2 linked regions of the Chroococcidiopsis sp. TS-821 genome follow. The main gene of each other region encodes a partner of the protein of the gene in region 2 in a complex. Links are inferred from orthologs where the notes say so. Each region holds a gene or a part of one and is shown on either strand. Other genes may lie near its edges. The genes, in order: pheT and pheS.

The links.
Region 1: the proteins of pheS (region 2) and pheT are in contact, whole or in part, in a crystal structure (PDB 6P24), measured with the Escherichia coli proteins. The link is inferred for Chroococcidiopsis sp. TS-821 from one-to-one orthologs.

Annotation. Positions count from the first base shown.
Region 1 is NZ_MVDI01000012.1:99,378-111,693, forward strand. The notes cover bases 3,424-6,514. They hold pheT (phenylalanine--tRNA ligase subunit beta), read left to right. Parts: upstream 3,424-3,790; coding sequence 3,791-6,238; downstream 6,239-6,514. Other genes in these bases: B1A85_RS21025 (serine/threonine-protein kinase), read right to left, coding at 3,424-3,483; B1A85_RS21035 (YciI family protein), read left to right, coding at 6,247-6,514. In the rest of the region: gephyrin-like molybdotransferase Glp, read left to right, coding at 1-850; B1A85_RS21020 (surface-adhesin E family protein), read right to left, coding at 911-1,660; more of B1A85_RS21025, read right to left, coding at 1,867-3,423; more of B1A85_RS21035, read left to right, coding at 6,515-6,516; B1A85_RS21040 (cobalt-precorrin-6A reductase), read right to left, coding at 6,583-7,398; B1A85_RS21045 (hypothetical protein), read right to left, coding at 7,404-7,592; B1A85_RS25725 (hypothetical protein), read left to right, coding at 7,710-7,832; B1A85_RS21050 (mannose-1-phosphate guanyltransferase), read left to right, coding at 8,042-10,600; B1A85_RS21055 (single-stranded DNA-binding protein), read left to right, coding at 10,718-11,257; B1A85_RS21060 (ABC transporter substrate-binding protein), read right to left, coding at 11,405-12,316.
Region 2 is NZ_MVDI01000008.1:28,740-40,889, reverse strand. The notes cover bases 2,051-4,975. They hold pheS (phenylalanine--tRNA ligase subunit alpha), read right to left. Parts: upstream 4,052-4,975; coding sequence 3,050-4,051; downstream 2,051-3,049. Other genes in these bases: surE (5'/3'-nucleotidase SurE), read left to right, coding at 4,295-4,975; B1A85_RS17930 (ATP-dependent DNA helicase RecQ), read left to right, coding at 2,051-3,041. Also shown: B1A85_RS17940 (sodium:solute symporter family protein), read right to left, coding at 1-986; B1A85_RS17935 (DUF4212 domain-containing protein), read right to left, coding at 993-1,247; more of B1A85_RS17930, read left to right, coding at 1,623-2,050; more of surE, read left to right, coding at 4,976-5,101; B1A85_RS17915 (bifunctional riboflavin kinase/FAD synthetase), read left to right, coding at 5,194-6,207; B1A85_RS17910 (MoxR family ATPase), read left to right, coding at 6,269-7,174; B1A85_RS24015 (hypothetical protein), read left to right, coding at 7,503-7,658; B1A85_RS17900 (diheme cytochrome C), read left to right, coding at 7,834-8,373; B1A85_RS17895 (hypothetical protein), read left to right, coding at 8,428-8,799; preprotein translocase subunit SecA, read left to right, coding at 9,031-11,826; B1A85_RS17885 (aspartate/glutamate racemase family protein), read left to right, coding at 11,922-12,150.

The sequences.
Region 1 (12,316 bases), on a different replicon or contig from region 2:
AGCAGGAACGCCCCTGTTGTTGCCAGGAATTGCGCTCCAACCCCCAGAACTTGCAGTATTAGCAGCAGCACAGTGTACCCAAATCAAAGTTTATCGCCGCCCGCGCGTCGCAATTCTTTCGACGGGTGACGAATTAATTACCCCCGATCAGCCTTTACAACTCGGTCAAATCGTTGATTCTAATCAGTATGCTTTAGCCGCGCTCGTCGCGCAAACTGGTGCAGAACCATTGCACTTGGGCATTTTTCCTGACAAACCTCATGTTTTGCGCCGCGCAATTTCACAGGCGATCGCTACTGCTGATGTTGTCTTATCCTCTGGTGGTGTTTCGGTTGGTGACTACGACTTCGTCGAACAAATTCTTGCCGAGTTAGGCGCGACGATTCATATTCGTGCTGTTGCTGTTAAGCCAGGGAAACCCTTGACATTCGCGACATTTTCTGCATCGGCAGCGACTAAACATAAACCCGTATTGTATTTTGGTTTGCCTGGTAATCCGGTTTCTGCTTTAGTCAGCTTTTGGCGGTTTGTCCAGCCTGCTTTACGCAAGCTTTCCGGACTTGCCCACAGTTGGGGACCGATGTTTGTGCAAGCGCGATCGCAGCACGATTTAAAATCTGACGGTCAGCGCGAAACTTATCTTTGGGGACAACTCCACCTCATCGATTGTGCCTACGAGTTTCATTTAGCTGAAGGCAGCCACAGTTCAGGCAACTTAATTAACTTAGCACAAACCAACGGTCTCGCCGTTATTCCCGTCGGTCAATCGGCGATCGCCAAAGGCGAAACAGTCCGCGTGTTACAAGTCGGCACGCCTATAATTCCGCTAAAGCACAGTAAGCAAGATTAAGATTATGTCAAGCAGTTGTATCCAATGCAACTGCTCGCTTTTAGCAAAAGGTATAATCAACTAATTGACAACCCGCCCATTCACGTAGCGTGTTGCTGCACCTACTGTTCCGCCTACTTGTTGCGCGAAAGACAACGCGCGTTCATAAGACGTAAAAGATGCTACTTGAACTGATTTAATACCCCGTTCTCTCACAATCGAAAATGCATCATTACATAGATGAGTTCGAATTTGACGGAGATTACCTCCATCTATAAATACTGGCCAATATGTTCCTTGGCTCTGGAATGGATCTCCACAGCTTTTACGAGGAAATGAGACGTTTCTACTAGTGACAGCTGCTCTATTACTGGTGCGAGAACTACTTACAGTTTGTCTTCCACCATTAGCCGTTCTTAAACTGCAAACATAAAGTAATTCTGCTTCACCAAGACTGTCAGGTACAGGCGAACGTAAACTACGTGGTACTTTGAGATGACTGAAGTCATCATCACTTAATACATTACCTTTTGAATCGTATTCAACCTGTCTTAATACACCTATTTTGTTGCTTGCACAATCAACATAAGTTAATGACATTACAGATTGAGTTCTTGGTCGGCTGAATGAAATAGACGAGCTAGAGTTGGAAACTTGAGTATAAATTAACTTGCTCCAAAAAGTTCTAGTATCTCCTGTTCCTTTAATGCTATCAACATCCACGGCAAGATAAGGTTCAGAATTTAGCACTATCCATTGCCTTGCTGAAGCAGAATTTGTGTAAAATATTGCTACCAGAGAAGCCGTAGCTACTATAAACTTTTTCAACATAAATTTGCTTCTCTCTTTTCAAAGATAGAAACTTAAGAAACTATTTCTGTAAATTGTTGCGCTTGAATTATTTAAAACTACATGCCTTAGTTCTGTACTAAATATATTTCACTTATGTAAAATAAGTGTTAAAGGATGACTCTTTCTAAGCTAATAATGATGAATTTTTTGTGAATTTAAGTACTATATATTTTTGATATTTATTGCTAAAACCAACCGCGCTTACCATTAGGGCGTACGGTCATCCAATTTACTTTAGCTTGTGCTAGTTGCTCGTCCGAAACTTTTGCCCCAGTAAGGTTAGCACCACACAAATTCACATTTTTTAAATGAGCTTCGCTGAAGTCAGCGTAGCTTAAGTTAGCACCGCGAAAATCGGCTCCTTCTAGATCGGCAGAATGAAAGTACGCTTTTGTTAAGATCGCTTCTCTAAAATTAGTACGCTTGAGGCTAGCGTGGCTAAAGTCATTACCTGACAAAATACATTTAAAAAAATTTGTGCGGTCTAATTTTGCTGCGCGAAAGTTAACTTCCGATAAATCTACTCGCTGTAGGTCAAGTAAACTGAGATCGTAAGAAGCAAAATCTCTTCTACCTTTGATATAAGATAAGACTAAATTATTCGCATCGAGCTTTCTTGGTGGTGATTTAGGCTTGGCTCCAACTGTTGAAGGTGCAGAAGTCAGCGCAACTGATGGTAGTGGAGACTGTATTGATGTATTCGATGCTTCAGTCAAATTGGCTCTTCTGGCACGAATAGCCGCAGCCAGTTGTGCCCGCGATTGCGCAGCGCTACTTCCTGTGTAAGCACTTGTTGTAGTCGCTACTGGGGTTGTTGTCGGTGTCGCTTGCTTCACCTTGCGGGGTAATTTGGGTTTACGTACCGCTGAAGGCTGCGCCGCCATGCTATTCGCTAAGCTATCCATGTAGGGTTCGAGTTCGAGTGCGGTGAGAACCTCATTAGGTGATTGGTAGCGATGTCGCACCGAACCTTCTACCATTTTTTGTAAGACTTTGCGAAAGCGATCGCTAATCTGTACTTTGTTTTGCCACACCATTTCTCCCGTTGAGGAATTATAGTCGAGATCCTTGGGAGATTTTCCTGTGAGAAGATAGATGCAAGTCACCCCAAGAGCGTAAATGTCACTTGCGTAGACAGGACGCATCGCGAGTTGTTCAGGCGGCGCGAAACCTGGAGTTCCCACCGCAAAAGCTGTTAATGCTGTATTTTCTGACATACTCGTTGTTTGACTCACTTGGTCTTTCACTGCACCAAAATCGATCAAAACGAGTTTACAGTCCTCATGACGGCGAATAATATTCGCGGGTTTGATGTCTCGGTGAATGACCTGTTGGCTATGGAGATATTGCAGCGTTGGCAGAATTTCACTCAAAAATTGTTTTACCCCAGTTTCGCTAAACGGACCAGAGCGTTTGACTTCTTGTTGCAGCGTTAAACCATTAATGTACTCTTGAACCAAATAGAATTGTTCGCTATCTTCAAAGTAGTCAAGTAGTCTGGGAACTTGTGGATGACTGCCTATTTTACCCAAAGTTTTAGCTTCCCGGGCAAAAAGTTTTCGTGCCATGTCTAAAGCTTCTGACGATGTAGCCGAAGGTCGTAGCTGCTTGATAACGCATTTGGGTTCGCCAGGTAAAGTAACATCCTGGGCTAAAAACGTTGCACCGAAACCACCTTGTGCTAGTGCTTGCAGCGCGCGGTAGCGATCGCGTAATAATAATGGAGCGCCACAAGCTGCACAGGTCTGACGAGAACTGGAGTTTTGCGGATTGGAACAGTTGGGATTTAGGCAGTAGCTCATATGAGCGTTTACTCGCTGTTTCAGGTAACACTGGGAGCGATCGCACCCTGCTTCAATTATTTAAAGAAATATGTCTCATAGCCACGTGATTTATACGGAAAATGAGAGGTGCACAGGAGCAGGGGAAGAATAAAGTTTTCTCTATGACTCATCCCTCAAAACCACCAACTACGATGGGATGAGAATGTTATAAAGACAGAGAGTTATTACTGCAAAATCCGATTACAGGCTAAGCATTGCCTAGTTCTGACCTTTGACCCCTGCTTTTGATAAGATAGTCTAGCTGAGGTCTAAGCAATCACACTCCATGCGTATTTCTCTAAATTGGCTACAAGAACTTGTTGAGTTGACGCTTTCTCCTGAAGAATTGGCAGAAACGTTGACAATGGCAGGGTTTGAAGTAGAAGAAATTGAAGATCGCCGTCTATGGGCGGAAGGTGTGGTTGTGGGAAAAGTGCTAGAGTGCGATCGCCATCCAAATGCGGATAAACTCAGCGTTACTAAAGTCGATGTCGGAACGGCTTCCCCAGAACCATTAAATATTGTCTGTGGTGCGCCGAATGTCCGTGCGGGAATATATGTACCCGTCGCCACAGTAGGTACTTACCTGCCCAAAATTGACGTCAAAATCAAAGCCGCAAAACTACGCGGAGTACGTTCGGAAGGCATGATTTGCTCTTTAGCTGAGTTAGGACTTGCTAAAGAATCCGCAGGAATTCATATTTTTGAGCAGGAACTCGAATTAGGCAGTGACGTGCGCCCGTTGCTCGGTTTAGATGATGTCATTTTAGACTTGACAGCAACTGCCAATCGTGCTGATGCATTAAGCATGGTAGGTGTCGCGCGCGAAGTTGCTGCAATTACGGGAAAAACAGTGCGGTTACCAGAAGCTCCAGAAATTTCTATTCCTGATGGCAAGAAGAATTTAACGCTCAAAATATCGCAGCCACAAGCTTGCCCTGCGTATATTGGTACAGTGATTGAGTCAGTCAAAATTGCTCCTTCACCTGCATGGTTACAACAAAGATTGCAAGCTGCTGGAACTCGCCCGATCAACAACGTTGTTGATATTACAAACTATATTTTACTCGAATGGGGTCAACCACTTCATGCGTTTGACCGCGATCGCCTTTTAGCCGTCAGTGGTGCTCAAGCAGATTTAACCATTGGCGTTCGATTCGCGCGCTCAGGGGAAACGCTCAAAACGCTCGATGGTCAAATGCGCGCGCTTTCCAGTCAAGCTTTACTAATTACCGCACGCGACGAACCAGTAGCCTTAGCGGGAGTTATGGGCGGCGAAGCCACCGAAGTGCATGAGGGTACGCAAAATCTCGTTTTAGAAGCCGCCCTGTTCGATCCTGTCGCGATTCGGCGATCGGCGCGCAGTCAAGGTTTACGTACTGAAGCTTCCGCAAGATATGAGCGGGGAATCAACGCGGCTGAATTAGAATTAGCCTGTCGTCGAGCCATAATGCTGATTCAGGAACTAGCAGGTGGCGTTCCCGTGCAACAAGAATTTGCTGACGCAAGACCTGATATTGGCACAACATCACGTTCGATTGAATTACGGCTCGATCGCGTTAACCAAGTTTTAGGACCAATTGACTTAGAAGACACGACTGGCGAACTCCAACCCGAAACTATTCAGCAAATTCTTACCGCCCTTGGATGTCAGGTAAAACCATCATCCGAACAACAAAGAGTTTTGACTGTCACTGTTCCACCGTATCGTCATCGCGACCTAGAGCGTGAAATTGACTTAATTGAAGAAATTGCGCGACTGTATGGCTACGATCGCTTTTGCGATACTTTACCTGATAAAACAGAACCTGGCTATCTTTCCTTAGAACAGCAACTGACGCGCCAAATCCGCGAAGCTTTCCGCGCCGCTGGGCTAACTGAATTAATGCATTACTCGCTCGTCAAACCAGGACAAGAGCGACAAATCGTCCTTACTAACCCAATTTTTGTGGAGTATTCAGCGCTACGGACTGATTTGATTTCTGGTTTAATCGATGCTTTTCAATACAATCTAGAGCAGGGGAATGGTAGCCTCAATGGTTTTGAAATCGGGCGCATTTTCTGGCAAGAAGAAGACGGATTACTCGAAGCTGAGGCTATTGGCGGTATTTTAGGCGGCGATCCAACTCAAGGAAAGTGGATATCGGGTGGAAAAGAGCGTCCGCTAACCTGGTTTGAAGCTAAAGGCGTTTTAGAAAGTGTTTTTCAACGCTTGGGGCTAAAAGTAGAATACCAACCGAGCCACCAAGATTCGCGCTTGCATCCAGGTCGTACAGCGTCGTTATGGTTGCAGGGAAATCATTTGGGTAATTTTGGACAAATCCATCCGCAATTACGCCAAGAAAAAGGCTTACCAGATGCTGTTTACGTCTTTCAACTCGATTTAGATGTGATTCTAGATTACTGGGATCGCGACGAAGTTTTAGTACCAAAATTCCGTTCGTATTCTACTTACCCAGCGTCACCCAGAGATATTGCATTTTTTGCGCATCTCGAAATCTCTGTTGCGGAAATAGAACGCGCGATCGCACTGGCGGCGGGAGAATTGCTCGAATCTGTTGAATTGTTCGATGAATATCGTGGCGAACGCGTCCCCCAAGGACAAAGAAGTTTAGCGTTTCGTTTAGTGTATCGCGCCCCAAATCGCACTTTGACAGATGAGGACATCGAACCCGTACACCAAAAAGTGCGAGAATCTTTGGTAGAAAAATTTGGCGTGAATCTGCGAAGTTGAACTTGTGTATGCCTAAGTACGTAATGTGGGGAAGTTATTGCGAGGATGTGCTAGAAAAACGCGCTCCTCATCGACAAGCTCATCTCGACGGGCTAGCTGCGCAAAAAGAGTCAGGTGTATTGATTACAATTGGTCCAACGAAGGATTTAACCAAGGTTTTTGGCATCTACGAAGCTGAAGATGAAGCAACAGTTCGTCAACTTGTTGAAGCCGATCCTTATTGGAAAAATGGCGTTTGGACAGAATACTTTATTAAAGAGTGGATTCAAGCTTTTTAATGAGAGCAATTAGCAATTTAGTTATAGCAAGACTAAAACGACTTCCCTAAATGATGAGAACGGGCTTTAGTTGAGATACTGACGACAAAAATCGAGTGCAACAGATAAATCGCTGGTTTGCTGCGGATAATTAACGGTTGGTCTACTGATTGTAATTAAGGGAATACCAAGTTGAGTGGCGACAAGGCGTTTTGTCTCTTCACCCCCTGGTTTTCCTGAGGCTTTGGTAATCGCAAGTTGAATTTGCCACTGACGCCAAAGCGCGAGTTCTAATTCAGCAGAGATTGGAGGACGCAGACAGATTAAGCGATCTGGGGTAAAACCTGCTTGTGTTGCTGCTTCAATGGCGATCGCTGAAGGCAGAATTCTCGCAAATAATGTGGCGCGATCGTGCCAAGCTTGAAATAGGTGTAGCGGTCTGTAACCTACAGTTAATAAGACGCGTTTGTTTTGCAAGCGGTTTGTGGATAATAGAGCTTCAAAGCTATCGAAATGTTCGGCTTTGCCATCTACATTATTAGATGATAAGATGGGGCGTTCATAGCGTAAGTAAGGGACTTGCAAGTGTTGCGCCGCCGCGATCGCATTTTGCGAAACTTCGACAGCATAAGGATGTGAAGCATCCACAATTGCTGCAATTTGGTGTTGTTTGATAAAATTAGGGATCTGAGCGCGCGTTAAACGCCCTACCCACACTGTTAAACACGGTGCAGGATGGTAAAGCGATTGCGCTGAAGGAGTTGTAACAGAGATAATACAGCAGATATCTGCCTGTGCAATTGCCGCAGCGATCGCAACACTTTCTTGGGTTCCGCCAATCAACCACAACTTACCACACACAGTACCAGATGGAAGCGGCTCAATAGCGGGAGGAATAGGCAACGCAGTTAGCCTTTTAGTGCTTTGCGGAAGTTTTGTCGATAAGACTTATTCGAGATTAACAATGCAGGCCATAATAATGACAAAGACAAGCGATTGGAAAAACTACGCGAAAACGTAGTGCGATGAAATCCATTCCAGAATTTCCAAGCACCTATTGCATACACAACAATCAAGCCAAAAACAATCCAGTTCATTGCCTTAAACCACCTGTACAAAGGATCGTAAAGTAAAAATTGGTATTTTGAGCTAAAGTTCCTCTCCCACTATCTCTTAGTGTAAATTAGCCAAGAGAAATCGTTAGAGCGATCGCCATGAGTAGCGTTGAGTTAGTTGTAGCTCAAAAGCGCGGTGACTCGCCATACATTAAATCAGCTTTTTGTCAATATGTTGTTCAGCGCCCGACGAACTACCATGCACAGATCCATGAATCATAGCCAGCAGCAACATTTACTTGTTCTCGATAGGCGCATAGTTGTACGTCTCTACACTGACATATATGCTTAATGAAGTTTACGCTTAACGGATGTATCCTGTGGAAGTACCTTAAGTTTCAAGATACGTAGGAAACTATAACAAGACTTGCTTTTTGCCAGATTCATTGACTCGATGTCAGTGATGAGGGCAAATCACCTAAGGAGGAATTATGCGTGCAGTGCTGATGGCTGGAGGGTCTGGAACGCGGTTAAGACCGCTGACTTGTGACCTTCCTAAACCGATGGTACCTATTTTAAACAGACCAATTGCGGAACATATTATTAATCTTCTCAAACGACATCAAATTACTGAGATAATTGCCACGCTGCATTATTTACCAGAGGTCATTCGCGATTATTTTCAAGATGGCAGTGACTTTGGCGTACAAATGATCTATGCCGTTGAAGAAGATCAACCCCTGGGTACCGCAGGCTGCGTGAAGAATATCGCGGAATTTCTCAATGAAACATTTTTAGTCATTAGTGGTGATAGCGTTACAGATTTTGACCTCACCGCGGCAATTGAGTTTCACAAACGCAAACAAGCCAAAGCAACCTTAGTTCTTACTCGCGTTCCCAATCCGATTGAGTTTGGAGTCGTGATTACCGACGAAGACTATCGAATTCGGAGATTTCTAGAAAAGCCATCAACAAGCGAGATCTTTTCTGATACGGTTAACACTGGTATATACATTTTGGAACCCTCAGTTTTAGAGTATTTACCAGCTAATCAAGAATCTGACTTTTCCAAAGATTTGTTTCCGTTGTTGCTAGAAAAAGGCGAGCCGATGTACGGCTACATTGCACAAGGTTACTGGTGTGATGTTGGGCATCTTGATGCATACCGCGAAAGTCAGTATGATGGCTTGTTTGGCAAGGTAAAACTTGACTTTGCGTACCCCGAAACAAAGCCAGGGATTTGGCAAGGACAGAATACTTATATCGATCCGAGCGTTGAAATTTGTCCTCCAGTGTTGATTGGTCACAATTGCCGCATTGGACCGCGAGTGCGAATTGATGCTGGAACGGTAATTGGGGACAACGTGACGATTGGGGCGGACGCTGACTTAAAACGACCAATCATCTGGAATGGTGCAATTATTGGCGAAGATGCAGAATTGCGAGCGTGTGTGATTGGTCGCGGAACACGTGTAGACCGCCGCGCGCAAGTATTAGAAGGTGCTGTGGTTGGTTCGCTTTCTACAGTTGGAGAAGAAGCACAAATTAGTCCTAACGTTCGTGTTTGGCCAAGTAAACAAATTGAATCAGGCGCAACATTAAACATAAATTTAATTTGGGGACAAACTGCACAGCGCAATTTATTTGGTCAGCGTGGAGTGACTGGGTTAGCTAATATTGATATCACGCCCGAATTTGCCGTGAAGTTAGGCGCAGCTTACGGCTCGACATTGAAACCTGGTTCGCAAGTGATGATATCGCGCGACCAACGCAGCATTTCCCGAATGGTGACGCGATCGCTGATTGCGGGTTTAATGTCTGTGGGTGTCAATATTCAGAACTTGGATGCAACCGCAATTCCGATGGCGCGGACTGTTGCACCAACTTTGGGCGTTGCTGGCGGAATTCACGTACGATTGCACCCAGATCGACCCGATTACCTGTTGATTGAGTTTATTGATAACAAAGGCGTCAACATCTCAAAAGCACTCGAAAAGAAAATCGAAGGCGCGTACTTTAAAGAAGACCTCCGGCGCGTGCAAATTCACGAGATTGGTAATGTTGTCTATCCGATTCAGATGATCGACACTTACTGTAGTGCTTTTGAGAAAAATTTAAACGTAGAAGCCATTCGCCATAGTAACTCGAAAGTTGTCATTGATTATACATATGCCGTATCGGGTGCGGTTTTGCCGCAACTTTTAGCAAAATTTGGTTGCGACGCCGTCGTGTTAAATGCCAGTTTGAAGCAAACAGCGGTGTCTTCAGTCGAGAAAGAAGCACTCTTACAGCAGCTAGGTCATGTTGTCGAAGCATTGCGAGCGACTTTTGGCGTTCAGGTATCTGCCAATGGAGAACAGCTCATTTTGGTTGATAAGTTGGGAACGCCGATTCGCGGTGAAATGTTGACCGCCCTTATGGTGAATATGATTCTGACTGCACATCCACGCGGAACTGTTGTTGTCCCGATTCATGCATCGAGTGCTGTCGAACAAATTGCCCGCCGCCATGATGGTAAGGTCATTCGCACTAAGGCAAGTCCTACCGCACTTATGGAAGCTTCTTTGCCAAGTGCCAACCCGAATGTTGTCCTGGCGGGAAGTGGGGATATGGGATTTATTTTTCCACAGTTGCATCCTGGGTTTGACGCAATGTTCTGCATTGCCAAAGTGATTGAGATGTTGACGGTTCAAGAGCGATCGCTCGCGTCAATCCGCGATGACGACTTACCACAAGTAAGCCACCGCAGCTACACCGTACGCTGTCCCTGGACGGTCAAAGGAGCATTGATGCGCCATTTGGTCGAAACTCATAAAGAAGAAAATCTAGAATTGGTTGATGGCGTGAAGATTCGCTTTGAAGATGATAATTGGGTACTCATTTTGCCCGATGCGGGCGAACCACTGGTACATTTGTTCGCTAACAGTCACGATCGTAATTGGGTAGATGAATCGTTGAGGGAATACCGCACCCGCGTTCAATCATTTATTGAACAACAACAAGGAGTGGAAGCTTACAGTAACAGTCCTCAGCAATCGATCGTGAGTTAGGAGTGAGTAGACTAGTGATTAGTGGCTAGTGGCTGGTGTCAAGAGCAACTAGTCACCAATTCTTCCCCTAACCTTTGACCCCTAACCTCTCATCGAGCGAACACATAGGAGAAGCGAATGAATAGCTGTATTTTGATGGCAGAAATTGTGCAAGCGCCACAACTGCGTTATACGTCTGACAACATGGCATTAGCGGAAATGCTGATTCAATTTCCAGCTTTACGTGCAGAAGATTCTCCTGCAACGTTAAAAGCTGTTGGTTGGGGTAACTTGGCGCAAGAGATTGAACAAAATTATCAGCAAGGCGATCGCGTCATTATTGAAGGTCGCCTAAGCATGAACACTGTTGAGCGCTCGGAAGGCTTCAAAGAAAAACGTGCTGAATTGACGATACAACGAATTCACGCCGTCGATAAAACTGTAGATACAACGGCGACAAAAGCAAACTCCAAAGCTGCAACCGCTGCTGTAAGTTCGCGTCCCGAAAAAACTGCCAAGAATGTGAATTCAGATACGATGACTTCTACTCGGACGACAACTAGTCGCACCGATGTCATTGCTGACTTTGCGACGGCGACTTATGAACCACCTGTAAGAACATCTTCAACGCCGCTCCCACCCAGCGAAGAGCAGGATATCGACGACATTCCATTTTAGGTGGGGCGAGTGGAGAGGTTTGAGTAGTTAGCGACTAGTGATTAGTTGTGACTTGTTCGCGCAGTGTGCCGGAGGCATTAGAATTTTCTTAACTCATAATGCCTCTTTTCTTTAACTCCCTAACCTCCGACCTCTGACCCTTGACCTCTAAGCTCTACTATCCCACTCTGCCGCAGCATCAGCAACAGCTTGGTCTACAGTTTTTTCACCTAACATAGCCGCTTGCAGATTGTCGTAAATCGCGCGTTGTAAGACATTGCGGTTTTCCATTGCGGGAACTAAGACTTCGGCTTGCTGCAATTGGCTGGCGCTAACAACGCGGGCTTTTTCGACGGTTGACGCATCAGCAGGTACTGACTTAAAGTATTCGTCTGAGAGTGCGGCGACTGTTGAGGGTAAGACATTGGCAGCTTTGGCAAAGGCAAGCTGATTTTGATTGTTTGTAACATACAGTGCAAATTTTAACGCTGCATCCGGTTGGTCGGTGTTGGCAGGAATGACTATGTTCATGACCGCAACGTTTTTCTTGCCTGTAGGTCCTGTTATTTGTGGTGCGGTAGCTGAAACTTGCGCGATCGCTGGTGCGTTTTTGGCGATCGTTTTCAAAAATTCTGGACCTGAAGCTAATAACGCGGTTTGTCCAGCTTGATACTGCTCTATACCATATCTGTGTCCTTGTGTCAATACTTCAGGCGGTATCAGTTCATTGCGATACAAGTCTACCCAGTACTGAAAGACAGCCCGACCTTCAGGAGTATTAAACGCCGCTTTACCCTGCGCGTCTACTAAATTGACTCCCATTTGCACAAAAGATTCCAAAACTTCGGCAGAATCTTCGGGAACAAACGTTGTAAAAAAGGCGTACTTTCCAGTTCTTTCTTTAACTTGTCGCGCCACTGTTGCTAATTCTGCATAAGTTGTTGGCGGTTGACTGACTCCTGCTTGCTTTAACAAATCAGTGTTATAAATTGTCAGGCGAGTTGTGAGGTACCAAGGTAGGCCAAAACTTTTCCCATTAATCGTGCTTGCTTTCCAAATATTAGGTAGATAAGTTTCGCG
Region 2 (12,150 bases):
AGTAATTGCGTTCTTTCCCATTTATTTGCCCAATCAAGCTGACGAACTTCCTCGATAGTTTGATTGTGTAAAGAGTCGATCAGGTTATATCTTGCAAAAGTTGCCAATGCAGGAGCGCTAGTGTATAACAAGGCGATAAATAGTAATGCCCAACCTGCCGAATAACGCGCAGCGCGAACATCAGGAACCGTGTAGAAACGGACAATCACGTGAGGTAATCCAGCAGTTCCCACCATCAAGGCAATTGTAATGAATAAAACGTCTAACTGCGTTTTATTGGCAAATGGCTGCGTGTATTCCTGAAAACCTAGATCGAGTTGAACTTGGTTCAAATTAGCAACGATATCGCTAAATGTAAAAGCAAGTTGTGGAATTGGGTTTCCTGTTAGTAAAAGCGCGATCGCCGATGCTGGAATCAAGAATGCAATAATTAATATACAGTATTGGGCAACTTGCGTCCAGGTAATGCCTTTCATTCCGCCTAAGACTGAGAAAAAGGCGACAATCACCATCCCGATAATGACCCCTGTCGCGATATCTACCTGTAAAAAGCGGCTGAAGACAATACCCACACCGCGCATTTGTCCAGCAACATAGGTAAGCGATACGAATAAAGCAGCAATTACTGCAACTAAACGAGCAATGTTGGAATAATAGCGATCGCCCACAAAATCCGGTACAGTATACTTGCCAAACTTGCGCAGGTATGGCGCTAAAAGCAACGCTAATAATACGTAACCGCCAGTCCAACCCATTAAATAAATTGAACCGTCGTAGCCCAAAAACGAAATTAACCCCGCCATCGAAATAAACGAAGCCGCAGACATCCAATCGGCTGCTGTTGCTGCGCCGTTAGCAATTGAAGGAACACCTTGACCAGCAACGTAAAAACCCGAACTATCTCGCACGCGCGATCGCCAGCCAATATACAGATATAACGCGAACGTCAGGGCAACAAATCCAATCGTCCAAAGTTCAACTGACATATCCCCTCACTTTCTAATTCCGTATTTGCGATCGAGGCGATCCATTTGAACCGCGTAGACAAAAATCAGCACAACAAACGTTAAAATTGAGCCTTGCTGTGCCATCCAAAAACCGAGGGGAACTCGACCAAGTTGTACTGCGTTGAGTGGTTCAACGAGTAAGATACTGAAAATGAGCGATACTAGCGCCCAGACAATTAAAAGATTTCTGATTAAAGCTGTGTTAGCCCGCCAGTAAGCTTGGCTTCGGTCTTTATCCATATTTTTTCAAAAAACATTCACATGTACGAACGCAACTTTGATAAATCATATTGATATAGGTATCAATACTCTTATCGTTTTAAATATGTTGCGAGCAAGACAAAATATTGTATCAGTTGGATTAAGAGAAAGGAATTTTGTTAAGTTAGTAGGTTTCCTGTGTTACTAGACACTTAACAGAAGGTGCAGGGGCGCAAAAGGAGAAACGACCTTAAATCAGTCTTGGAGTTAGGCTAATCAACGCTAATGTGTATGTCCACCCTTGTGGACTTGGTTTGTTAGGCTGCGACCTCAGGCGCCGAGCGAATTGCGATCGCATTTGCGTTAATCTCTGGGAAAACTTAAGGTAAATGATGAGTTCCTACTCGGTTGCTGATGAATTCAAACGCGATCGCCGCTCATACGCTACGAGATACCTTACAGAAAGTTTGGGGATATTCAGAATTTCGCCACCCCCAAGAAGAAATTATCTGTAGTTTACTATCACAGCAAGACACCCTGATCGTTATGCCTACAGGCGGGGGAAAATCGATTTGCTTTCAACTTCCAGCATTACTTCAGCCTGGGTTAACGCTGGTGGTGTCACCGTTAGTCGCTTTGATGGAAAATCAAGTCAAAGAATTACGCGATCGCTATGTACCTGCTGCGCTATTACACAGTGAACTGCCGACACATCAACGAAAACAAATCTTACAGCAAATAGAACGACAGCAGCTAAAGTTGTTGTATCTTTCACCCGAAACGCTTTTTAGCGCACCCGTATGGGAACGCTTGCGTCAACCGCAATTACAAATCAACAGCTTAATTCTTGACGAAGCGCATTGTTTAGTACAGTGGGGAGATACGTTTCGACCAGCATACCGCCGTTTGGGAACAGTACGCCCGGCACTGCTACAATCAAAACCCAAAGGAACAAAAATTGCGATCGCCGCCTTTACCGCTACCGCCGATCCAATAACCCAAACTACGATTCAACAAGTTTTACAACTCCAACAGCCACAAGTTTTTCGCCAAAATCCTTATCGTCCAAATCTCCATCTCCAAGTGCAAACGGTATGGACACCACGCGGACGAAAACAAAAGTTATTAAAATTTCTTCAAACCAAGCCTCAACAAGCTGGATTAATCTACGTCCGCACGCGTAGAGATAGCGAAGGTCTAGCCGCCTGGTTAAATCAACAAGGTTACACTACTGCTGCATACCACGCAGGCTTAAGTGCAGAAGAACGCCGAGAAATTGAGGCTGAATGGTTAAGCGGTAAAATTCCCTTTGTGATTTGCACCTCAGCGTTTGGTATGGGGATTAATAAACCTGATGTCCGTTGGGTCATTCATTTTCACGCACCACTACTACTATCTGAATATATACAAGAGATTGGACGCGCAGGGCGTGATGGTAAACCTAGCATCGCGTTAACACTTGTCAGCGAACCGACAGGATGGCTAGATCCCCAAGATAAACAGCGTCAAGAGTTTTTCGCGCAAAAACTACGGTCGCAATACAACCAAGCCCAACAGCTAGCCAAAAAACTGCCTAAAAAAGGAGAAATTCCGCGAGATTATGAAAGTGCGATCGCGCTATCACTTTTGCACAGCACAGGTCAACTTGAATGGCAAGACCCTTTCCATTACATTATTCATCAACCACGCCTACAATCATCAACAAAACTCAATACTGACAATCTAATTAATAAATATCTCAATAGCCGTTCGTGTCGCTGGCGGTTTCTTTTAAGTGCCTTTGGCTTCAACCAACCAGAATTTAACTGCAAACATTGCGATCGCTGTTATTAGTTTGCGATTTAAAACTGCTGTAAAAAGCGCAAGTCACTGTTGTAGAAACGCCGAATATCATCAATTTCGTGCAATACCATCGCCAATCTTTCTACGCCCATTCCTGCCGCGAATCCGGTATAAACTTCAGGATCGTAACCTACGGCTTTTAGCACGTTAGGGTCAACCATACCACAGCCCATGACTTCTAACCAGCGACCTTTCCATTGCACGTCTACTTCAGCTGAAGGTTCGGTGAAGGGGAAATAACTAGCGCGGAAGCGAATTGGCGAATCGCCGAATAATTCTTGCAAAAATACTTTAACTGTGCCTTTGAGATCGGTAAAAGTTAAACCTTCGTCGACTGCTAAAATTTCAATTTGATGAAATACTGCAGCGTGGGTAGCATCGACAGTATCGCGACGATAGCAACGTCCTGGAATTGCGACGCGCACTGGCGGATCGTTGTCTTCCATGTAGTGAATTTGGACGTTGGAGGTATGCGTCCGTAGTAGATTTCCATCAGGAAGAAATAAGGTATCCTGCATATCACGCGCAGGGTGATCTGGTTGGAAATTGAGTGCTTCAAAGTTATAGTAATCTGTCTCCATCTCTGGTCCTTGAGCTACGGTGTAGCCTAGACCAACAAAGATATCCAGCACGCGGTCCATTGTACTGTGCAGCGGATGAACGCGACCCAGTGGGCGGTAAACGCCAGGCATTGTGACATCAATGGTTTCCGCTTCTAATTGCGCTTGAATCGCCGCTGCTTGTAACTTTTGACGCTGGTTTTCGATTTCCGCTTGCAGGGCTTCTTTGACAGTGTTGGCGATCGCCCCAATTTGCGGACGTTCTTCAGCACTCAATTGCCCCATACTGCGCAATAATCCTGATAACTGACCCTTTTTACCGAGGTAAGCTACACGCAGTTCCTCTAAACGATCCAAGGAATCAGCAGCAGCGATCGCGCTTATGCCTTCTTGTCGTAAACTTTCCAGTTGAGCCTTTAAAGTGCTAGGCTGATTGCTCATGCTTGTCGTATTCAACAGTAATTCTCTGAAAGCCAGCTATTCAAATCAATATAAGTGTATCGTATCAGTTTAAAAGCGAGTAGGAGTAAGTGACTAGTGGCTATTGATATAGTGATTAGCTTTGAGTTGAAGACGTAAGAGTTGTAAGTCAACGCTCATTATTTATTCTCCCTTGCTTTTTGCGTCCTCTGCATCCTCTGCTTCTTCAACTCTCTGACCTCTGAGCTCCAACCCCTGACTTCTATGAAACTACTTATTTGTAACGACGATGGTATTTACGCGCTAGGGATTCGGACTCTAGCCGATACTTTAGCAGCAGCCGGACACGACGTTGCGGTTGTTTGTCCAGATCGCGAGCGATCGGCAACTGGGCATGGATTAACATTACATCAACCGATTCGTGCAGAACTTGTCGAGTCTGTATTTCATCCTAGTATTAAAGCTTGGGCTTGTTCGGGAACGCCTGCTGACTGCGTTAAACTCGCATTGTGGGCCTTACTGGATAGTCCACCAGATTTTGTGCTTTCTGGTATCAATCAGGGAGCAAATTTAGGGACTGACATTCTTTATTCTGGTACCGTCTCGGCGGCTATGGAGGGAATCGTTGAAGGTATTCCTAGCGTAGCGCTGTCACTCACAAGTTTTACTTCTAAGGAGTTTCACCCTGCTGCGACGTTTGCGATTCACTTACTCGAACAGTTGACAAGTCACCCTTTACCTGAAGTCATGTTACTCAATGTAAATATTCCGGCTGTCGAGTTAGCAGAAATTGCCGGAGTAAAAGTCACGCGTCAGGGAATCCGTCGCTACGTTGATGTTTTTGAAAAGCGTGTCGATCCTCGCGGTAAAACTTATTACTGGTTAGCCGGAGAGTTGCTTGAAGATGTCACGCCTGCTAAACAGGGTTTAAATTTACCTCAAGACATTCCAACAGATGTTGAGGCGATTCGCCATAACTTCATCACTATTACACCTCTACACTACAACTTGACATATCTCGACGCGCTGCATGCGTTGTCTGAATGGAAATTTGACCAAAAGAAAGACTAAAGTTGAAAATCGTAGAAAAACTTCTCTAACCTCTGACCCCTAACTCCCGATCAATCTGTTACCATTGACCTATTTATGTCAAAATGTAAAGCGTGTGGGTTACTTCCTCTCTAACTAATGCTTTGACACCGACTGCGATCGCCCTAGGAAACTTTGATGGCATTCACCTTGGGCATCAAGAAGTGATTCGTCCAATTTTGTATCGGCTCAAAAATCAGGAAGAGGTTAAAAGCCTACTATCTTACCCCTTATCGGTTCCTGCGGACACGCAAACGCCAATATCTAGTGTCGCTTGTCCTGAACGCGCCTATAGTACTGTCGTTACTTTTCATCCGCACCCGCAAGAGTTTTTTACAGGAAAAAAGCGATCGCTGCTGACACCTTTAGAGGAAAAAGTTCAGCAACTTCAGGCTTTGGGTGTCGAACAACTCATCCGAATTCCGTTTACATGGGAGTTAGCTTCTTTAAGTCCGCAAGACTTTGTCGAAAAAATTCTGATTCAACAGTTGTGCTGTCAAGCAATCAGTGTCGGCGAGAACTTTTGTTTTGGCAAGCAGCGTAGTGGTACGGCAAAAGATTTGCAAGCGATCGCGGCGAGCTTTGACATTCCAGTAACGATTGTTCCTATTTATACGCGAGGAGGCGATCGCATTAGTAGTTCAGCGATTCGTCAAGCCCTCGAACACGGCGATTTGCAACGCGCTCAAGAATTATTAGGACGCCCCTACACTCTGACAGGAACTGTTGTCAAAGGACAACAATTAGGAAGAACAATTGGTTTTCCGACTGCTAATGTCGCCGTCCCACCCGAAAAATTTCTTCCAGCGAATGGCGTTTACGCTGTTCGGGTGTTTGTTCAAGACATAGGTAACTATCAGGGCGTGATGAATATTGGTATTCGTCCTACAGTCAGCGGTACGCATCCATCTGTAGAAGTATATTTATTTGACTGGTCGGGAGATTTATACGGTCAAACGTTAACTGTTCAGCTAGAAAAATTCTTACGTCCAGAACAGAAATTTGCTTCATTAGACGAATTAAAAGCCCAAATTCAACTTGACTGTACTGCTGCAAAAGAGGCTTTACAAGGGAACAATAAAAAATGAACTTGCCAAGTGTTCTCAATCTGTAACACTTCACGGCTTATTTAAAAAACCACAGTAGTGCATGAAAAAAATTGAGATTCTGACGCAAAACCTGAGTCGTACAATTGTTGGTAAAGCTGAACCGATCCGCTTAGTGTTAGTTTCCCTACTAGCTGGAGGTCATGTACTGCTAGAAGATGTTCCTGGCGTAGGTAAAACTTTACTTGCAAAATCACTAGCGCGTTCTGTCGCAGGTAAATTTCAACGCCTACAATGCACTCCTGACTTGCTACCGACAGATATTACCGGAACAAACATTTGGAATCCCAAAACAGGCGAGTTTGAATATCTTCCAGGTCCCGTATTTACGAATGTACTATTAGCAGATGAAATCAACCGTGCGACACCGCGTACGCAATCGGCGCTATTAGAAGTGATGGAAGAGGAACAAGTTACCGTCGATGGCGTTTCACGTCGCGTTCCGAGTCCTTTTTTTGTCATTGCGACACAAAACCCGATTGAATATCAAGGGACTTTTCCCTTACCTGAAGCGCAAATGGATCGCTTTATTTTATCGTTGAGTTTGGGTTATCCAAGCGAAACCGAAGAATTAGCTATGCTGCAACGGTTGCAAGAAGGCGTTACCGTAGCTGATTTACAACCTTGTATTACACTTGCAGAAGTTGCTGAATTACGCCGCAGTTGTGCGGCTGTCAAAGTTGAAAAATCGTTACAACGCTACATTCTCGATCTTGTCCGCGCTACGCGCGAGTCGGAAGAAATTATGCTAGGCGTGAGTCCGCGCGGTACGGTAGCATTACACAAAGCAACACAAGCACTCGCTTTTTTGTGCGATCGCAACTACGCGATTCCTGATGATGTTAAGTATTTAGCACCTTACGTCTTGTGTCATCGCCTGATTCCTGCTGGCGGACATAAAGCTAAATCTATCGTAGAAAGGCTATTGCGATCGGTTCCCATTCCCTAAATCCCTAAATAAAGTCAAAGTCGAAGACGTTCAAGGTGATATGCGATCGCTTCCTTGGACAGAACACTTTGATTGCATTATTAACTGGTTCACCGCCTTCGGCTACTTTGACGATCGAGACAATCGTCGGGTGTTAGCAGAAGCCTACCGCACGCTCAAACCAGGTGATAAGTTGTTAATAGAATTGCAAAGCTTGTACCGAATTTTAAAAGAATTTCGCGCTAATTCTGTTACAGATTGCAACAATAATTATTTGATTGATCGCACTCGATTTGATGTGTTTACCAATTGAACATACACTGAGCGTACTGTCATTTGGGATGGACAAGTGTGGCAGATAAATTACTTTGTACGTCACTTGACTTTTACTAAATTACACGATTGGTTATTACAAATTGGTTTTCGAGAAATACAAGCTTATGGAAATGACGGTAAACTACTGACACTCGATAGCTGCCGCATGATTGTACTAGCAATTAAGTAAGCTTCTGAGGAATTATAGTTGAGACATTACACTTTTTGATATTAGGTAATAGATCATCAAAATGCAGTGAGTATTTAGCCATTACTAACTATGGCAAAGGTCATAATAACCCTGGTTTTAACTTTGACCTTTGACCCCTACTATTTACGTGTTGAGGAAGTGTTCGAGAGATATGATGCAACCACGCACTAAAACGCAGAAGCGATCGCATTTTGTTCTTGTTTCAGTCCTTTTGCTATGGAGTGTCACAATGGGTTGGGGGCTAGCACTTGCTACCAATGCCCAACCTTCTCCTGAAGCGAATACAACGACAGAAGAAATTGGCACTGTCGATATTGTGCCACCACGCTATCAATTAGGACAAGAGCTTTATTTAGAAAATTGTGCAACTTGTCATATTGCTTTACCACCCGCAGTCATGCCAACGCAAACTTGGCAAAGATTATTACAAGATCCACAACACTACGGCGTCACGCTTCCTCAACTCGTCGATCCCACACGCTTGCTAATTTGGAACTATCTGCGCAATTTCTCGCGCCCTTTACTCAAAGAAGAAACGACACCGTATCGTCTGGGAGAATCGCGTTACTTTAAAGCGTTACATCCTAATGTGACACTACCTCGTCCTGTCGATGTAGGTGGCTGCGTGAGTTGCCATCCTGGTGCAACAGAATACAATTTCCGTCGTCTATCACCTGAGTGGGAAACACAGTAAGAAATATGCCCCAAAATTTAAAAAGGTTATGAGGAGTGTCAAAACGTGAAACGAATTAAAGAAATTTTAGCGGCTTCAGCTTTGGTAGTATTAGCTGCACCGCACCCAGTCAACGCACAAATTATTCCTCAACCGTGGGTTTCGGTTGGTGGTAGGGAAGGGGATGTAACTTTTTCAGTAGGAGCAAGAGCATTCGATTTTGGTGTAGAACTAGGAAGAGGACCAAATGGTGCTTCTGGCGTCGATGTCCTTAGATTTTTGAGTTTGCCCGTGATATCTCCTTACGTTGGAATTGGGCTCTATTCTGAGGATCAGGGTATTGCGTTATCGGGTGGTTTACAGGTGAATACAGCGAATAACCTTGTTGTCGGTGTAGGCTATAACTCAGTTAGAGGGGTAAATGGTCAAGTAGGAATCCGATTCTAATTGCAGGGCGATCCACACCTCGATCGCCGCCCTAGCTTGAAGCAAGGTGATACGATGGATATAGTCTAAACTTGGAGCATCTAGCCAAGAGCGACTGCGATTATGTTTGAGTTTCTAGGAATGCTTCACTTGTAGACATGTATTTAATTAAAATCAAGTGCTTGCAGCATACTAAACTCAATATTTAAGCTCAAAAATAAGAATAATTCCTAAAGTTTCCCGAACCCTACCATGCTGAAAAACTTGCTGGGCGATCCTAACGCTCGTAAGCTCAAAAAATTCCAGCCTTACGTTACAGACATCAATCTTCTTGAAGAAGATATTCAAGCGCTTTCCGATCAGCAACTTAGTAGCAAAACAGCGGAGTTTAAGCAGCGGTTGGATAAAGGCGAAACCTTGGACGATCTGCTTCCAGAAGCCTTCGCGGTTGTGCGAGAAGCTGGAAGGCGCGTATTAGGAATGCGCCACTTTGATGTTCAACTTCTCGGTGGTGTGATCCTGCATCAAGGACAAATCGCCGAAATGAAAACCGGTGAAGGTAAAACGCTGGTAGCAACGCTTCCTGCCTATCTCAACGCGCTTTCGGGCAAGGGAGTACACATTGTTACGGTCAATGACTACCTAGCACGCCGTGACGCAGAATGGATGGGGCAAATCCATCGCTTTTTAGGGCTGAGTGTGGGGCTAATTCAGCAAGGCATGGGACCATCCGAGCGCAAGAAAAACTATGATTGCGACATCACCTATGTCACGAATAGCGAAGTAGGCTTTGACTACTTGCGCGATAACATGGCTTCCTCGATTCAAGAAGTCGTACAGCGCCCGTTTAATTACTGTATTATTGACGAAGTTGATTCGATTCTCATTGACGAAGCGCGGACGCCGTTAATCATTTCTGGACAAGTCGAACGCCCCACAGAAAAGTATCTACAAGCTGCGCAAGTTGCCGCCGCGTTAAAAAAAGACGAACACTATGAAGTCGATGAGAAAGCTCGCAACGTCATTCTCACCGACGAAGGTTTCGCAGCAGCAGAAGAAATGCTGCAAGTCAAGGATTTGTACGATCCTAACGATCCTTGGGCACACTACATCTTTAATGCACTCAAAGCTAAGGAACTGTTCGTCAAAGACGTCAATTATATCGTCCGTAACGGCGAAGTTGTAATCGTAGATGAGTTTACAGGTCGAGTTCTGCCAGGAAGGAGGTGGAGCGATGGACTCCATCAAGCTATTGAAGCGCAAGAAAGAGTCGAAATTCAGCCAGAAACGCAAACCTTAGCAACGATTACTTATCAAAACTTGTTTTTGCTATATCCCAAGTTAGCAGGGATGACTGGAACAGCTAAAACCGAGGAAGCAGAATTTGAGCGAATTTATAAGCTAGAAGTTACGATTATTCCTACGAATCGTCCTACCAAACGTCAAGACTTGTCTGACATGGTGTACAAGACGGAGGAAGGAAAGTGGCGAGCGGTTGCCGAAGAATGTGCTGCAATGCACGAAATTGGTCGCCCCGTATTGGTAGGAACGACTAGTGTCGAAAAATCTGAATACCTCAGTGCTTTACTCACGCAACGTAATGTACCGCACAATCTGCTCAATGCCCGCCCTGAAAACGTAGAACGCGAATCAGAAATTATCGCCCAAGCAGGACGTAAAGGCGCGGTAACAATTGCAACAAACATGGCTGGTCGCGGAACCGATATTATCTTGGGCGGTAATGCGGATTATATGGCGCGACTCAAGCTGCGCGAATACTTTATGCCCCGCATTGTTTTACCAGAAGATGAAGATGTCTTTGCAGTAGAAAGGGCATCAGGACTACCAGCGTCGAGTAGCAGTAGCGGTCAAGGTTTTGTTCCTGGTAAGAAAGTCAAAACGTGGAAAGCCTCACCGCAAATTTTCCCTACGCAGCTATCGCGCGAGTTAGAGCAACAACTTAAAGCCGCTGTAGAATTTGCTGTCCGCGAATACGGCGAACGGAGTTTACCTGAACTCGAAGCAGAAGATAAGGTTGCAGTTGCCGCAGAAAAAGCACCAACAGACGATCCGGTAATTCAGAAGCTACGGGAAGTTTATAACGCATTGCTGCGCGAATACGAAAAATTTACGTCGCGCGAACACGACGAAGTTGTTCAGCTTGGTGGTTTACACGTCATTGGCACTGAACGTCACGAATCGCGACGCATTGATAACCAATTACGCGGACGCGCTGGAAGACAAGGCGACCCTGGTTCGACACGCTTTTTCTTGAGTTTGCAAGACAACTTATTACGGATTTTTGGCGGCGATCGCGTTGCAGGATTGATGACGGCGTTCCAAGTCGAAGAAGATATGCCGATTGAGTCTAAAATGTTGACTCGCAGTTTAGAAGGCGCGCAAAAGAAAGTCGAAACTTATTACTACGATATTCGCAAGCAGGTGTTTGAGTACGACGAGGTGATGAATAACCAACGTCGGGCAATTTACGCCGAACGTCGTCGCGTTCTCGAAGGTCTTGACTTGAAAGAATTGGTGATTAAGTACGCTGAAAAAACGATGGATGAAATCGTGGATTACTACATCAACCCCGATTTGCCATCAGAAGAGTGGGATCTGCCAAATTTGGTGAGTAAAGTTAAAGAATTTGTCTATCTCCTGGCTGATTTAGAACCAAATCAGATGGAAGATCTCTCGGTTGGCGAAATTAAAACCTTCCTGCACGAGCAAGTGAGAATTGCGTATGATGTCAAAGAAGCGCAAGTCGATCAAATTCAGCCAGGCTTGATGCGCCAAGCTGAGCGATTCTTTATCTTGCAGCAAATTGATACACTATGGCGCGAGCACTTACAACAAATGGATGCGTTGCGCGAATCAGTAGGGTTACGCGGTTACGGTCAAAAAGACCCGCTGATTGAGTACAAGAGCGAAGGATATGAGTTGTTCTTGGATATGATGACTAATATTCGTCGTAATGTGGTATACTCTCTATTCCAATTCCAGCCGCAGGTTCAACCAGCCGTGCAAGCACCATCAGGAATGGTTTAAACCCATGTCCGCAATTACATAAGCTTCGGTTAGACCGCTTCGGCGGTCTTCTTTTGTATGGGTGTGGCTGTCGTGATTGAGGTATGCTAGGAGCTATGAAGATCAAAGTCATCAATCCTAACACCACTGCTAGCATGACGCAAAAGATTGCCAAGGCGGCGATCGCGGTGGCGAGTCCTAGAACTGAAATTATTGCGTGTAACCCTGAGATGGGACCTGTTTCGATTGAAGGACACTACGATGAAGCGCTGAGTGTTGTTGGCATTCTTGAAGAAATTAAAAAAGGAGAAGCCGCAGGTGTTGATGGTTATGTAATTGCTTGCT